2 regions of the Natronocella acetinitrilica genome follow, and region 2 is predicted to be linked to the other one. Evidence: predicted binding sites of a transcription regulator. Region 2 holds the regulator's gene; the other holds the start of a gene.

Region 1 (7,288 bases), on a different contig from region 2:
GATCTTCCGCAGCGCGTCTCCCAGGCGCTCCACCAGTGCCGGGGCCAGGCCCAGGGATAGCTCATCGATCATGAGCAGCGTGGGGCGCGACATGATGCCGCGCCCGATTGCGCACATCTGCTGTTCACCACCGGACATCGTGACGGCATCCTGTCGACGCCTTTCACTCAGTATCGGAAACAGGTTGTAGACGTATTCCAGATCCTGGCGGATCCCTGCCCGATCATTGCGCAGATAGGCTCCGAGCAGCAGGTTATCCTCCACCGTCAGACCCTTGAACAAGCGGCGCCCCTCCGGCACATGGGCAATCCCGGCGGCAAGCACTTCGTTGGCAGTGGCTTTCGTGAGATCGCGACCGGCGAACTCGATCCGGCCCCCGAACTTGCGAACCAATCCCGAGATGGTGTGCAACAGGGTGGTTTTCCCGGCACCGTTGGAGCCGACAATGCAAACGATTTCCTCGGCGGACACATCCAGCCCGATGTCCCAGAGGACTTGGACATCGCCGTAGCCGGCAGCGAGGCCTTCGATGTTCAGCAGAGCATCAGCCATGAGTGGGATCCTTCAGGCGCTGGGCATACTTGCTGCCCAGATAGGCTTCGATGACACGCTCGTCGTTGACGACAGTCTGCGGGTCGCCTTCAGCAATGACGCCACCGCGCTCCATCACCACCACGCGCTGAGACACGCCGAGTACAACCTTCATGAGGTGTTCAATAATCAGGATCGTGACGCCCTGTTGCGAGATCCTGCGAATCAAATCCAGGGCTGTGTCGATTTCTGCGGCGTTCAGTCCGGCGTTTACTTCATCGAGCATCAGCACCTTCGGATTCATCGCCAGGCTCTTGGCCAGTTCCAGGCGCTTGCGATTGGGCAGCGTGAGCGAGGAGGCCATTTCCTCGGCCAGGTGGTCCAGACCAACGAAACTGAGCAACTCTCGCGCTCGGCGGCGCGCGGCCATCATGCTGTCCATGCCGCCCCCGAACACGGCACCCGCGGCAACGTTGTCCGTCACGGTTAGAGCCGGAAACGGCTGGACGATCTGGAATGTTCGGCAAAGGCCGCGTCGTGCCGCCTGAAAGGGCTTCTGTCGGGTCACATCCTGCCCGAAGAAAAGCACCTTCCCTTTATCCGGCGTATGGGCACCTGTCACCAGGTTGACCAGGGTTGTCTTGCCGGCGCCATTCGGTCCGATCAACCCGACGATCTCTCCTTCATTTAGATCCAGGGAGACGTCATCAACCGCCTGAATGCCACCGAATGCACGCGACAGGTTCTCGAGTCGCAGAACAGGCTGACTCATGATCGCACCCCCTCGGCGCCTCGCAGCCGATTCACGACCTTGCGGTATGACACCTTGAGCAGGCCGCCCGGAAGGAAGAAGATGAGGAAGACGATGATCCCGCCCAACACGGCTCTGTTCCAGTCGAGGAAGTTGGCCCAGAAGATTTCTTCAAGAATCACGAACGTTCCAGCACCAAGCACCGGGCCGAGCACCGTTCCCGGGCCTCCCAGCAACACCATCACGGGCACCTTGACGGTCATGAGAATGCTGAACGCGTCGGTGGGGTCGATGTAGCCCACCCAGGAGGCATAAACCGCCCCGGTGGTGCCACAGAACATGGCAGACAACGTGAACGCCACCACCTTATATAAAGTGGTGTTGATACCCACCATATTGGCGGCATCCTCGTTCTGACGAATGCAGTGCAGCCCGAAACCCAGTCGGTGCCTGTCCACGAACACGTTGAGGGCGAAGGTGATGAGCATGATTCCGATCATCACCATCAGGTAGAAGATGGCCACCTCGTCAGGACTCCAGCGCAACAAGGGGATATTGAGGCCATCACCACCCCCGGTGACGCTACGCCAGGAGGAAATCACCAGTCGGCAAACCTCCACAACCGCAATGGAGCCAATAGCGAAGTAGTGGCCCTTGAGACGGAGAATGATCGCGCCCAACGCGGCTGCGAAGGCCGCCACGACGATGGTGGCGAGCGTCCATGCCAGGAACATCGGCACGCCATTACGCTGGGCAATACCACCCACATAGCAACCAACGCCGAAGAAGGCGACAGTTGCAAAGGATGGGTAGCCCGTATAACCGCCGATGAAGTTCCACGAGAGGGCCAGGGAGGAATACATGGCGATCATGATCGCCGTGCGCACGATGTAGTTGTCGGCATGCAGCGGGGTGGTGGCCAGCAGCAGCACCCAGAGCACAAACAATCCAAGTCCGAGACGACTCATTATTCATACCCCTTCTTGCCGACCAGCCCCGTGGGTTTCACGACCAGCAGAATGAGCATCAGCAGAAAGCCGATGGTCAACGAATGCTGGGGACCAAAGAAGTGGCCAGAGATGCTCTCGATCAGACCCAGAGCCAGACCACCAACCAACGCACCCGGCACCGACCCAAGACCACCGATGACGCAGACCACGAAGGCCTTGCCCAGGTACATGCCGGTGAGATTCGTGGTCACCGGAAAAACCATCGCGAAGATGACACCAGCCGCGCCTGCCATCAGGGCGCCGATGCCGAAAGTGATGGCGTACACATGATTCACGCGGATACCCATCAGGGCGGCTGCAGCGCGATCCATGCGCACTGCGACGATTGCCCGACCGATCCTTGAGGCCCGCATCACATAGAACAGGACTCCCGTGAGGATCAGCGCAAGCGCCATTCCCAGCAGTCGATCGATGGGCATGTCGACCCCAAGAAAGGAGATACCGCCCAGATCCAACGTCACACGCCGCGGGGTCGCCGAGAAGTAGACCGTCATGATGTTGTAGAGAATCATGTCCAGGCCGAAAGTCAGGGTCAGGGTAGTCAGCACCGGCGCAGTGACGACCTTGTTGATGAACAGGAACTGGACCAGATAGCCGATGCCGAACAGCAGCAGGGCAACGATGGGGAGCATGATCAGCGGATGCACCCCGAAACTTTGCCAGGCAAAGAACGCGAGGTAGCCACCAAGCACGATGAAGGACCCGTGAAGCATGTTGATCACGTTCAACACGCCCCAGACCAGAGAAAACCCCACGGCAAGACAGGCATACAAGGCGCCCAGGACGAGCCCGTTAACGATGATCTGACCAAAATCCATGCGCTCCCCCCAGGGTCTCGTGGTACCGCGCGGTGTTGAGGATTGGCGGCCCACGGCGCACACCGCCGGGGCCGCTCGGTGGCGGTACGAATCAGCGACTCAGGATTCGCAGTTCGCCAGTGGCGATGGATTCCGGATAGAGGACGACGATTCGCTCGTCCTGCACCTGGATGATGGGCAGTTCCCGCGCCTCGTTCATTCCGTTTTCGCCGAAGCGGATGCTGCCGTAGAAGGTCTCGATATCGGTTTCCGCAAGGGCATCACGGATGGCCGAGCCATCCAGTGAACCGGCTCGCGGCAGCACGTCTTCAAGCATGGCCAGAGCGCCAGCGCATGAACCGTGGACGTAGTCCGGATCGGCACCATTGCTGATTTCCAGGAAGTCCTGGTAGAAGGAGTCCGTGGTCGGCCAGACACCCGTGCCCTCGTAGGTTGCAGAGTGGTGCCACCAACTCGAGGACGATACGTCCTCCGCCAGGCTACCCAACCCCTCGATGAACTCTTCATAGGCAGGCCCCGTCACCATCGTGACGATGGGAGCGTGCACGTTGAGGTCGGACATCTGCCGACGGGCAAGGATGAGATCCTGGGTGTAGCCGGTGATGTAGATCCAGTCCGGCTCGGCCCTGCGAATGCTGGTGAGCGACGAGGAGTGGTCGAGCGTACCAACCGAATACAACTCGTTGTAGACCACTTCCAGGCCGGCGGCTTCAGCTGCCGCGACCGTGGCCTCAGCCATGGATTTCGGGAACACGTCATCCCGACCCAGTACGGCGACACGACTCAGTTCCGGATGCCTCTCCATGAGGAAGTCGGTCATCGTCACGGTCATGTTCGCGTTGGGCGATAGCGTTCCGAACAGGTAGGGGTTCTGATTCGCGAACACGGACTCCGAGGAGGCAACACAGGCGATCGTCGGAACGCGGTAGCGCTCGCCCACGGTGCCGGTAATCACGGTGTGACCGGAGCCGAAGGGTGCCATGATGAGATGAGCGCGATCTCTGGTGATCAGTCGTTCCGCCAACTGACCGGCTCGTGGCCCGTCACTCTGATAGTCATACTCGAGAATCTCGACCTGATGGGCCTGCCCATTGATCTCGATACCGCCGTTGGCATTGACCTTCTCCGCCCACAAGCGGTAGACCTGTTGCTGCTTGTAACCTTCATCTGCCAGACCACCCGTCAGTGCCAGGGGCGCACCGATGCGAATGGTTTCCTGGGCAGAGGCCAACGGGCCAGCGAGCATGGCCGCTCCCGCGATTGCCAGACCCGCCATATAGCCCAGTGTCCTGACCGTCTTCGGGTGATCCCCAGCGGCGTGGCCATCCTGTCTCTTGTTGAAGATGCTCGTTTTCATCGTCTGCGCTCCAGTGAGTACCGCCGCCCCGCAACAAACCCGTCTCGCGGAGATGGCACGGCTTGTTCTTGGTAACTGCATGGAGCACTGATGCAAGGGCGGGGCCAAACATGAAACATACGGTTCATCAATGACATGGATAGGCAGGAGCAATAAAATATGCACCAGATTTTACTTAGTACACTAATTAGTGCACCAAGTAAGTGCGGATTTCTCGTCCTTTGGGGCAGACCTGGAGGGCCTTTCAGGTGTAGAGGGAGAGCGGATGCCTGGCGACGCCTCGACCGACGATGCCGAGCGCCCCGTCCGCATCCAGCGCCGCCAGACAGACGCCCGGCAGGCAATCCCCAGCGACGGCAGAGGCATTCATGCCCACCATTCGCTGCAGACCGGGATGCATGGCGACCAGCGCCTGCTCCCTTACCCGTTCCATGGACTGGAGCAGGCCGGGATCAGCGAGTAATGCGGCCTGCTCCGGAGCGGCATCCAGAGCCAGAGCACCCAGGCCCACCGCATCGATCAAGGCACTGTCGCCGATTGCCGGTAACCGCTTGCAGGCAGCCAGAGCGGGGCGGAGTGCCGGGCCGACCACTTCACCTGCCGGCGCCGTCAACCAGGTATCTGGCGCCTTGCCGAGCTTGATACCGAATTCGATGCCGTTGCCGCCGGCGGCGATCACCAGCATATTGGCCTTGCCATCCATTGCCGCGCCGACCATGCATCGGCATGCAGCCATCCACAGGTTCAGAAACCCCTGGGGATTGCCGCTCACGTACTCCTGAACTGCAGATGGCAGAGAGAGCGCGCCCAGCGACTGGCCCAGCATCGCGGAGCCGACGCCGACCCGGCCGTGGAGTTCATCGCCCTTGCTCAGGCTTTCCCGAGCCAACGGCAGAATGTCGACGGGCTTCGCCCATACGGCTTCGAGCGCGGGCGCCACCTGCTCGTGCACGAATCGAAGTCGCTCGACAACCTCCAGGTCAAACAGTCCGAAGCGCTGCGCCGGCCCTGTGCCATCACTGATCGGTGCATAACCGACACCGTTCGATCCATTCGCATCGATGACCCGGTGCAACCACATGGACCGGGACACCACGGCGGCAAGGGGAGTGACCAGGCCGACGTCCTGTGCGGGACGGAGAGAGACGGCACCGGAAAGGATCTGTTCGCGCGCCGAAGCGTAGCTGTCAGCCCGACCTTCAAACAGCAGTGCAGCACATGCGCCGTGCAGCATGGGCAGAGGAATGGCATCGGGCCCGGACAAGGGTGGCCCGGCATGCAGGAACACATCGGCGGGCAGGTTGAGAAACTCTTCAGCCGTTCCGGACCGCTCCCAGACCGGGCGGCTCGCCGCCATCCGGAGCGCCGCGCCCCTGGTTGCTTCATCCACGGATTCTTCTGCGGGGCGCTTAATGGACATGTGGTGCTCTCCCTTAGCGAATATTGAACGGTGCTCGCCCGAAAGCGTTGCCGGCCTCGACCAGCTCGGTCAGATACGCCACGAATCGCTCCCGATCCCTCGGCTTGAGATGACTCACGGTGCGATCATGGGCACGCTGGGCCGGCCCATGCATGCGATCGAGCAAGACTTCTCCCGCAGGAGTGAGCCAGACAAGACGCCGACGGCGATCCTTCTCCCCGGTGCGGCGTTTGAGCCAGCCCCCCACCTCCAGTCGCTTGACCACATTGGTGGTCGTGGCGTGGTCGATTCCGATGTTCTCAGCGAGGGTTTTCTGATCCATCTCTCCGGCGCGAAGGGCGGTGAGCAGGCTGTACTGCACCGGCGTGATGTCAAATTCGGCGCACTCCTCCAGGAACAGTGCAACGTGAATCTGATGCAGGCGGCGAATGAGAAAACCCGGTCTTGAAGAGAGTTTGAGCGTCTCTTCCGAGACGCTGACGGCGCCGTCCTTGCGCACTGAATTCTTGGTCGGTGACATGAATCGGGCTCCACGGAGGTTGAGAGGCTTGCGACACGGAGTGCCTCGGCAGCCCGTAACATGCCACCACCCAGGAGCAGCGCCAAGCGGCTTCGATTTGCAGACCGGGAAATCCGGGCAAGATCCCGGGCTGGAATTACCGGCCACCGCCAAACCATCGACGCAATCGCCTGGCCAATGCCGACAGGAAAAGCCGCATGGGATTGAGTTGCGCCGTCGCCGCCACCTCTCCACCGGAGAGTTGTCTATCCAGATTCGCCCGGAACTGATCGAGCATCACCTGAACAACGTCATCGACCAGCGCCCCCCGGCTGAACTGGGCCAGAGCCCCGGTGAGTTCGAACTCCAGAGCGACCTGCATGTCCGTGGTGCCGTCTTCCCCATCACCGACCACGAACTCGACAGAGCCTGTCGCCCGAGAGGCGGAGCGGCTGTCCACCCCCTCGCCGTCGACCTGACCGCGACGCCTGACATCGTCGTATTCGAGTCCGCCTTGCCCATCTATGCGGGTGAGAATCGGCCCGAGCCGAACCTCGATCACCCCAGTGACCTCGCCGTCCGAACCAACGTTTTCGAGTCGCGCGCCCGGAAGACAGGCGACGACCGCCTTGATGTCGTTGCGGATGAGGTGCCAGACAGCTTCGGGTTCATGGGTGAGTCCGAAGCGGCTTTCGATTCGTCTACGCGCACCGGACTGCTCGCTCTTCAGCGCACCCCGCGCCCGGCCGGCTTCAGGTGCTTCCAGTGACGTGGCATCGAAGTCCTGAGCCGCGATTGTCGGGAGCACGACGGCAGCCGCGGCGGGCAGCAGCGCCGGCTCATCCGTGACCGCGGCAAGCACCTTTTGTACGGCCTTGACGATGCCGGCATAGCCAGTGCAA
Region 2 (7,288 bases):
GCTGCTCGCCGATTTGCAGCTTGACCCGACGCACGCGGCATTCATGGGGGATGACCTCATCGACCTGCCAGTGCTGCGCCAGGCTGGGCTTGCGCTCACCGTGCCGAACGCGCACCCGGCCCTGCAGGTTCATGCCCACTGGTGCGCAGAGCGTGAGGGCGGTGGGGGCGCGGTGCGGGAAGCCTGCGAACTGATCCTCGCCGCCCAGGGCAGCCTGCAGGCGATTCTGGAGCGCTACGGCCATGCATAGGCGCTGGGTGTTCCGCATCGTGGCCGGGCTGGTCATCGCCGCTGCAGGCTGGTGGATACTCGACGAGGACACGGTGGACCCGGTGGTCGCACCGGACAGTCTCGAGCGGGAGCGCACGCCGGATTACTTCGTCGAGAACTTCACCCTGGATGCCACCGATGAACAGGGCGTCCGAACCTATCGGCTGCAGGGCGACACCATGACGCACTTCATGGACGATGACCTCTGGCGGGTACAACAGCCCTGGATGATCTACTACACCGAATCCGGCTCGCCGTGGCATCTGCGCTCGGAGCGCGGCCGGGCGTGGAACAGCGTCACCGAAGCCATGCTGGAAGGCGACGTCACCATTCGCCGCGAGGCCAGCGACGAGAACCTTGAAGCCAACATCGACACCTCTGAAGTCTACCTTCGCCCGCAGGCCCGCTACGCTGAAACCGACCAGTACGCCGTTTACTACCGGGACGGCTTGCGCATCAGCGGGATCGGCGTGCGGGGCTACCTGGACAGACAACAGATCGAGATGCTCTCGGAGGTCAGAGGCGTATATGAACCTGCCGTCGACTAATCGGCTCCTGGGCCGACTTGCACTTTCAGTCCTTGCCTTGGTACTGACGAGCGCCGCTGCGGCCGAACCGATCTACCTGGATGCGGACGAAGCAGAAATAGACAATGTCTCCGGGGTCAGCGTCTATACCGGCAACGTGGTCATGACCCAGGGGTTGCGCGAGATCACCGGCGACCGCATGACGGTGCACACCACCCGCGAGGGTCGCGAGCTCTCCCGGGTCATCGTCGAGGGCCGCCCCGCCGTCTATACCCAGCAGCCCGACGACGGCACGGCGCTGGTGAGGGCCGATGCGCCGCGCATGGAGTACTTTGCCACCGGACCGGAACGGATCATCCTCATGGACGGCGGCCGCATCACCCGCGGGCGCAACGAGTTCACCGGTGAGGTCATCGAATACAATCTGGAAACCGAGGTCGTCAATGCCCGGGGCGATGACGATACCGGCCGACGCATCCGCATCACACTGTTCCCCGAGGATGAAGAATGAGCGCTGTGCCCGCTGAAGCCGATAGCACGCTTCGCGTGGTGGACATCAAGAAGAGTTACCGCAAGCGCGTCGTGGTGCGTAGCGCATCCCTGTTGGTGAATACGGGTGAGGTGGTGGGCCTGCTCGGGCCCAATGGCGCTGGCAAGACAACCTGCTTCTACATGGTGGTGGGCCTCGTGCCCACCGACGGCGGTCGCATCGAACTGGATGGCAAGGACATCACCCGACTGCCCATGCATGTACGGGCCCGGCGTGGTGTCGGCTACCTGCCCCAGGAAGCCTCGGTGTTCCGCAAACTGAGCGTTGCCGACAATCTGATGGCCATTCTCGAGACCCGGCCCGAACTCAACCGGCAACAGCGCCGAGACCGGGTGGGTGAGTTGCTCGACGAGTTCAACGTCAGTCACCTGCGCGACCAGATGGGCATCAGCCTGTCCGGGGGCGAGCGGCGCCGTGTGGAAATTGCCCGCGCGCTGGCGGCAAACCCGCGTTTCATTCTGCTGGATGAACCCTTCGCCGGGGTCGACCCCATTTCCGTCCTGGATATTCAGGAGATCATCCGCCACCTGGCCGCCCGGGGAATCGGCGTCCTGATCACGGACCACAATGTGCGCGAGACCCTCGGCATCTGCCAGCGTGCCTACATTCTGAGCGGTGGGGAAGTCATTGCCGAAGGCGGCGCGGAAGACATTCTGGCCAACCAGCGGGTGCGGGAAGTCTACCTCGGTGAAGGTTTCCGCATGTGATCATGGCCACGGCGAACCCGTTGACACGCAAGACTCGGGCCATGCGCTGTTCTCAGCGCCTGTCTTTTCCGTTACGATGATCCGGACGCTTCGCCACGACGTTGAATGCATGCGGAATCCGGCACCACAAAAAGGCTACATGATCAATGGCAGCGCCGCTCCGGCGCCCATTTACCATGTAATCCGGTAACCCCCTGCCCATGAAACAGTCGCTACAACTTCGACTCGGCCAGACCCTCACAATGACCCCACAGCTGCAGCAGGCGATCCGCCTGTTACAGCTATCGACACTTGAGCTGCGCACCGAGATCCAGCAGGCCCTGGATTCCAACCTCATGCTGGAACCGGCGAGTGAACACGACGACGAAATCGACGAGGAAGCCATCGCCGACAACCGCGATGGGGACGATGCCGAAGCCCGACAGCAGGCGGAGCGGGATGAAGCCCGCCGCGAGGTTGCCGAACGGGAAGTCGACGAGTCCAACAACACCGCACCCGACGATATCCCCGACGACCTGCCCCTGGATTCCGACTGGAACGACGTCTATGACGGAGCCACCAGCTACAGCGCCGGCGACAGCGATGAGCAGATGGACTCCTGGGAGAGCCGCTCCAGCAGCAGTCGCAGTCTGCAGGACCACCTCCAGGAGCAACTCGAACTGAGTCCGCTGAACGAGCGCGATCGCGCCATCGGCGAGGCCATCATCGACTCGGTGCGGGACGACGGCTACCTCAGCAGCAGCCTGGACGACATCCTCGCAGCGCTACCCCCGGAGTGGGAAGTCGAACTTGATGAGGTCGAGGCCGTGCGCCATCTCATCCAGCGCTTCGATCCCCTGGGGGTTGCCTCGGTGAACCCGCGGGAAGCGCTATTACTGCAATTACAGGTCCTGCCGCCGGACACGCCCTGGCTGGAGCCGGCCATCCGTCTCGTTGACCAGCACCTGGAATTGCTCGGCAGCCGGCAGATCGCCCAGCTGACCCGGCGCATGAAGCTCGATCAGGAAGAGCTGCAGCACGTCCTTGCGCTGATCCGCACCCTGGATCCACGGCCCGGCTCGCAGATCAGTGACCGGCAGGCCGAATATGTGACTCCGGACGTCTACGTGCGCAAGGTTCAAGGTGCCTGGCGAGTCGAGTTGAACCCGGAGGCAACGCCACGGGTGCGCGTCAACAGTTATTATGCGAGTCTGGTGCGGCGGGCGGACAGCAGTAACGAGAATACGACCCTACGGCAGCATCTGCAGGAGGCACGGTGGCTCATCAAGAGTCTGCGCAGTCGCAACGACACGCTGCTGAAAGTCGCCACATGTATTGTCAATCATCAGCAGGACTTCTTCGAGTTTGGCGAGGAGGCGATGAAGCCGCTGGTGCTGCGGGAAGTTGCCGAAGAGGTGGAGATGCACGAGTCCACCATCTCCCGCATCACGACCCAGAAATACATGTATACCCCCAGGGGCACATTCGAGTTCAAGTACTTCTTTTCCAGCCATGTCCATACCGTGGACGGTCAGGAGTGCTCCGCAACATCGATCCGCGCACGCATCAAACGACTGATCGCCGACGAGGACGAGAGCAAACCCCTCAGCGACAGCCGACTGGCGGACATACTGAAGGATGAAGGCATCAATGTCGCCCGACGCACGGTGGCGAAGTACCGGGAGTCCATGGCCATCGCTTCATCCAACGAACGAAAGCGCATTGCCTGAGCGCGGTGTCGTCGGCCCGGTAAACGGCCGCCCCCACCCAGGGCCCTGAATAAGAGATACTAAGGAGAGCGCCATGCAAGTCGATATTACGGGCCATCACGTTGATCTGACCGATTCTCTCCGCGACTACGTTCAGCAGAAGTTCATCCGTCTTGAGCGACACTTTGACAACATGGTGGACGCCCACGTGATTCTGACGGTGGAAAAACTTGACCAGAAGGCCGAGGCGACACTGCAGCTTGGCGGCGCGAAACTGTTCGCGGACGCGGTGTCCGGAGACATGTACGCTGCCATCGACGCACTGATCGACAAACTGGACAGGCAGGTGAAGAAGCACAAGGAGAAACTCACCGACCATCATCGAGTCGAAGGCCTTCAGGCGAAAGCGGCCGGTGGTGATCTCGAGGAGTGACCAGGCTGGCCGGCGATGCCCTGGGCGGCATCTCCGGTCGACATACACTGAACGGGCAGGCCGTTTGCCCAGGGGCGGGGCCGGATCGGCGATCCGGCGTGCAAACCAATGATCAAGATTGCCGACCTGTTGACCCAGGACCGCATCGGCTGCGATGTGGCCGTATCCAGCAAGAAACGCGGGCTGGAAGTGCTCAGCGAACTCGTGGCGGGCGAAGCAGCCGGTCTGAACGCGGGCGCTATCTTCAACAAGCTGATAAGTCGCGAAAAACTCGGGAGCACCGGGCTTGGCAAAGGCGTTGCCTTGCCTCACGCCCGCGTGGAAGGCAGCGATACCGCCACTGCCGCTTTCATCAAGCTTCCCGAAGGCATCGATTTCGATGCCTTCGACCGACAGCCGGTGGATCTGCTGTTTGCCCTGGTCGTGCCGGAGCACTTTACCGACGAGCACTTGCAGATCCTCGCGCGGCTGGCGGAGATGTTCAGCGACCCTGAATTCTGCAACCGGCTGCGCGAAGCGGATTCGGCGTCTGCCCTGCATGATCTGCTGACGGCCTGGAACGGCGACCAGGCCGCCGACGGTTGATGCCCGGAATTTTATTCGACCAGGACCGGACCGAGCTGTCGGACAGCGCCATGACAACGGCAACCGTCATCCCCGGGACCTTAGTCCGGATCTTCAACAAAGGCGTGCTGCTGACTGGTGACAGCGGCATTGGCAAAAGCGATCTGGCCCTGGCGCTGATGGATCGCGGCCATACGCTTGTCGCAGACGATGCGGTAGAACTCTCGGTGACGGCGGACCGTCTGACCGGATATGCCCCCGCAGCCTTGCACGGATTACTCGAAGTGCGCGGGCTTGGCCCACTGCGGCAGACACGCTGCGCCGACCAATGTGAGATCGCCGTCGTGGTTAACCTCGTGCAGCCAACCAGGGAACAATGGGCCAGCTGGCCACGTCTGCATGGCAAATGGGATGCAGTCACGCTGGGGGGCATCTGCCTGCGGCGACTGCACTTGCCGGTTGCCTCCGGTCGGCCCTTGCCGTTGCTGCTGGAGGCCGTAGCCCGGACTCACGATGGGGAGATGAGACATGGCTGATGCCCGGCGCCTGATCATCGTCAGCGGCCTGTCCGGCTCTGGAAAGACCGTCGCGCTGCACACCCTGGAAGATGCCGGCTATTACTGCATCGACAACCTGCCCATCTCCCTGCTCTCCGGTCTGGGCGCGCACCTCGGCCTGCTCGGCACCGATGGTGGCCAGGATTTCGCTGTCGGCATTGATGCGCGCAACCGGCCAGGGGATCTACAACAGTTTCCAAGCTTTCTCGATCATCTCCGCGCTCACGGGGTCAAGACGGAGATCGTCTTTCTAACCGCCGATGACGCCACACTCATCAAGCGCTTCAGCGAAACCCGCAGACGCCACCCGCTAAGCGCCGACGATCGGCCGCTGGCCGAGGCCATCGCGGTTGAAAGGCATCTGCTCTCGCCCATTCAGGAGCGGGCCGATCTGCTGGTGGATACGACAACCACCACGCTGCATCAGCTGCGGGATATCATCAACGAGCGTCTGGGCGGTCATCACGCCCGGCTGTCCATCCTGTTCCAGTCCTTCGGCTTCAAGCACGGCGTGCCCGCGGACGCCGACTTCGTGTTCGATGTCCGCTGTTTGCCCAACCCTCATTGGGAGCCGGCACTGCGTCCGCTGACCGGGCGCGATCAACCAGTGGCCGAATACCTTGAGGCACAGCCCCAGGTCGAGCAGATGTACGTGCATATCCGGGACTTTCTAGCTCATTGGATTCCGGCCTTCGAGCGGGACAACCGCAGCTATCTCACCATTGCCATCGGCTGCACTGGTGGGCAGCATCGCTCTGTCTACCTGTCGGAACGCCTTGCCGCGCACTTCGCCCGCCAATTCGGACAGGTCTCCATGCGTCACCGGGAACTCTCATGAGCGTGGGCATTCTGCTGGTCACCCACAATGCCATCGGCCAGCAGTTGCTGGAGACGGCCAAGTCGACCCTGGGCTTCTGCCCGGTCCAGACAGGCAGCCTGGCCGTGACCCAGGATGTCGACCCCGACGGCGTGGAGCGCAATGCGGTGCAGATGCTGGAAACCCTGGACACCGGCGACGGCGTCCTGGTCCTGACCGACGCCTATGGCTCCACGCCGAGCAACGTGGCCTGCCGGCTCGCGCGTCGGGAACGCATCTGCGTGATCGCAGGGGTGAACCTGCCCATGCTGCTCCGGGTATTCAATTATCCGCGACTCTCCCTGCACGAACTCGCCGAGAAGGCACTGACCGGCGGACAGGATGGCGTTGTCATGGTGCAGACCAATGAATGAGCAAGCTGCCGGCGACAGCGCAGGTAAGCTGCAGCGTCGCGAGATCACCATCATCAACAAGCTCGGCCTGCATGCCCGGGCGGCAGCCCGTTTCGTGGCCATTGCCTCGGGTTTTGACAGTCAGGTTCGGGTGATTCGGGGGAATCGCACCGTCAACGGCAAGAGCATCATGGGTGTGATGATGCTGGCCGCTGCCCGGGGCACCACACTGTTGGTCGAGGCGGAAGGTGATGATGCCTCGGCAGCGCTGGACGCCATCGAGGCGCTGGTGAAGAACCGGTTTGAGGAGCAGGAATAAGGCTTGCGCTCTGACCCGGCGCGGGTTACCCATGAGCTAGTGTCCCGACACAGAAGTTCGCTGCATTTCTGTTTCGGGCACTAGGGATACGTTGCTATTGACGGAGGCCATTGACCCAATGAAGGTAAAGCAACTCATCGAGGCCTGGGAAGAGTCTGCCAGCGAACTGCGGACGGCCAACGAGTATCGGGTGCGCCTGTCCATCCATGACGCCGCGAAGCTCTCAGCCTTGCAGGAGATGTTTCCGGGGCGTTCGGAAAGCGACCTCATTACCGATCTGCTCTCTGCTGCGCTGGACGATCTGGAGGCCGCCTTCCCGTATGTGCAGGGGCAACGCATCGTGGCGGAAGACGAGCACGGTGATCCAATCTACGAGGATGTGGGCAGCACGCCGCGCTTCCAGGAGATCACCCGAAAGCACCTGCAGCGGCTGCAACGCCAGCTGCAGGAACCCTGATACACCT

What was found. Region 2 encodes sigma-54, which starts transcription at its own class of promoters, with help from an activator protein. Its sites were predicted from a motif close to TGGCANGNTNCNTGCTT; they were not measured.
Region 1: J2T57_RS03300 (amino acid ABC transporter substrate-binding protein) is a predicted target of sigma-54. The motif match lies at 4,558-4,574, and genes of this name have one in related genera.

The regions. Positions count from the first base shown of each region.
Region 1 covers NZ_JALJXV010000001.1:696,860-704,147, reverse strand. Annotated here, with positions in the region: gene J2T57_RS03320 (ABC transporter ATP-binding protein) at 1-552, opposite strand, end outside; gene J2T57_RS03315 (ABC transporter ATP-binding protein) at 545-1,303, opposite strand; gene J2T57_RS03310 (branched-chain amino acid ABC transporter permease) at 1,300-2,250, opposite strand; gene J2T57_RS03305 (branched-chain amino acid ABC transporter permease) at 2,250-3,110, opposite strand; gene J2T57_RS03300 (amino acid ABC transporter substrate-binding protein) at 3,202-4,467, opposite strand; gene J2T57_RS03295 (oxamate carbamoyltransferase subunit AllG family protein) at 4,712-5,887, opposite strand; gene J2T57_RS03290 (MarR family winged helix-turn-helix transcriptional regulator) at 5,901-6,407, opposite strand; gene J2T57_RS03285 (2Fe-2S iron-sulfur cluster-binding protein) at 6,544-7,288, opposite strand, start outside.
Region 2 covers NZ_JALJXV010000002.1:339,534-346,821, forward strand. Annotated here, with positions in the region: gene J2T57_RS04900 (KdsC family phosphatase) at 1-250, shown strand, start outside; gene lptC (LPS export ABC transporter periplasmic protein LptC) at 243-818, shown strand; gene lptA (lipopolysaccharide transport periplasmic protein LptA) at 856-1,308, shown strand; gene lptB (LPS export ABC transporter ATP-binding protein) at 1,305-2,054, shown strand; gene J2T57_RS04920 (RNA polymerase factor sigma-54) at 2,255-3,763, shown strand; gene hpf (ribosome hibernation-promoting factor, HPF/YfiA family) at 3,837-4,175, shown strand; gene ptsN (PTS IIA-like nitrogen regulatory protein PtsN) at 4,284-4,760, shown strand; gene J2T57_RS04935 (HPr kinase/phosphorylase) at 4,811-5,275, shown strand; gene rapZ (RNase adapter RapZ) at 5,268-6,134, shown strand; gene J2T57_RS04945 (PTS sugar transporter subunit IIA) at 6,131-6,526, shown strand; gene J2T57_RS04950 (HPr family phosphocarrier protein) at 6,555-6,824, shown strand; gene J2T57_RS04955 (UBA domain-containing protein) at 6,943-7,281, shown strand.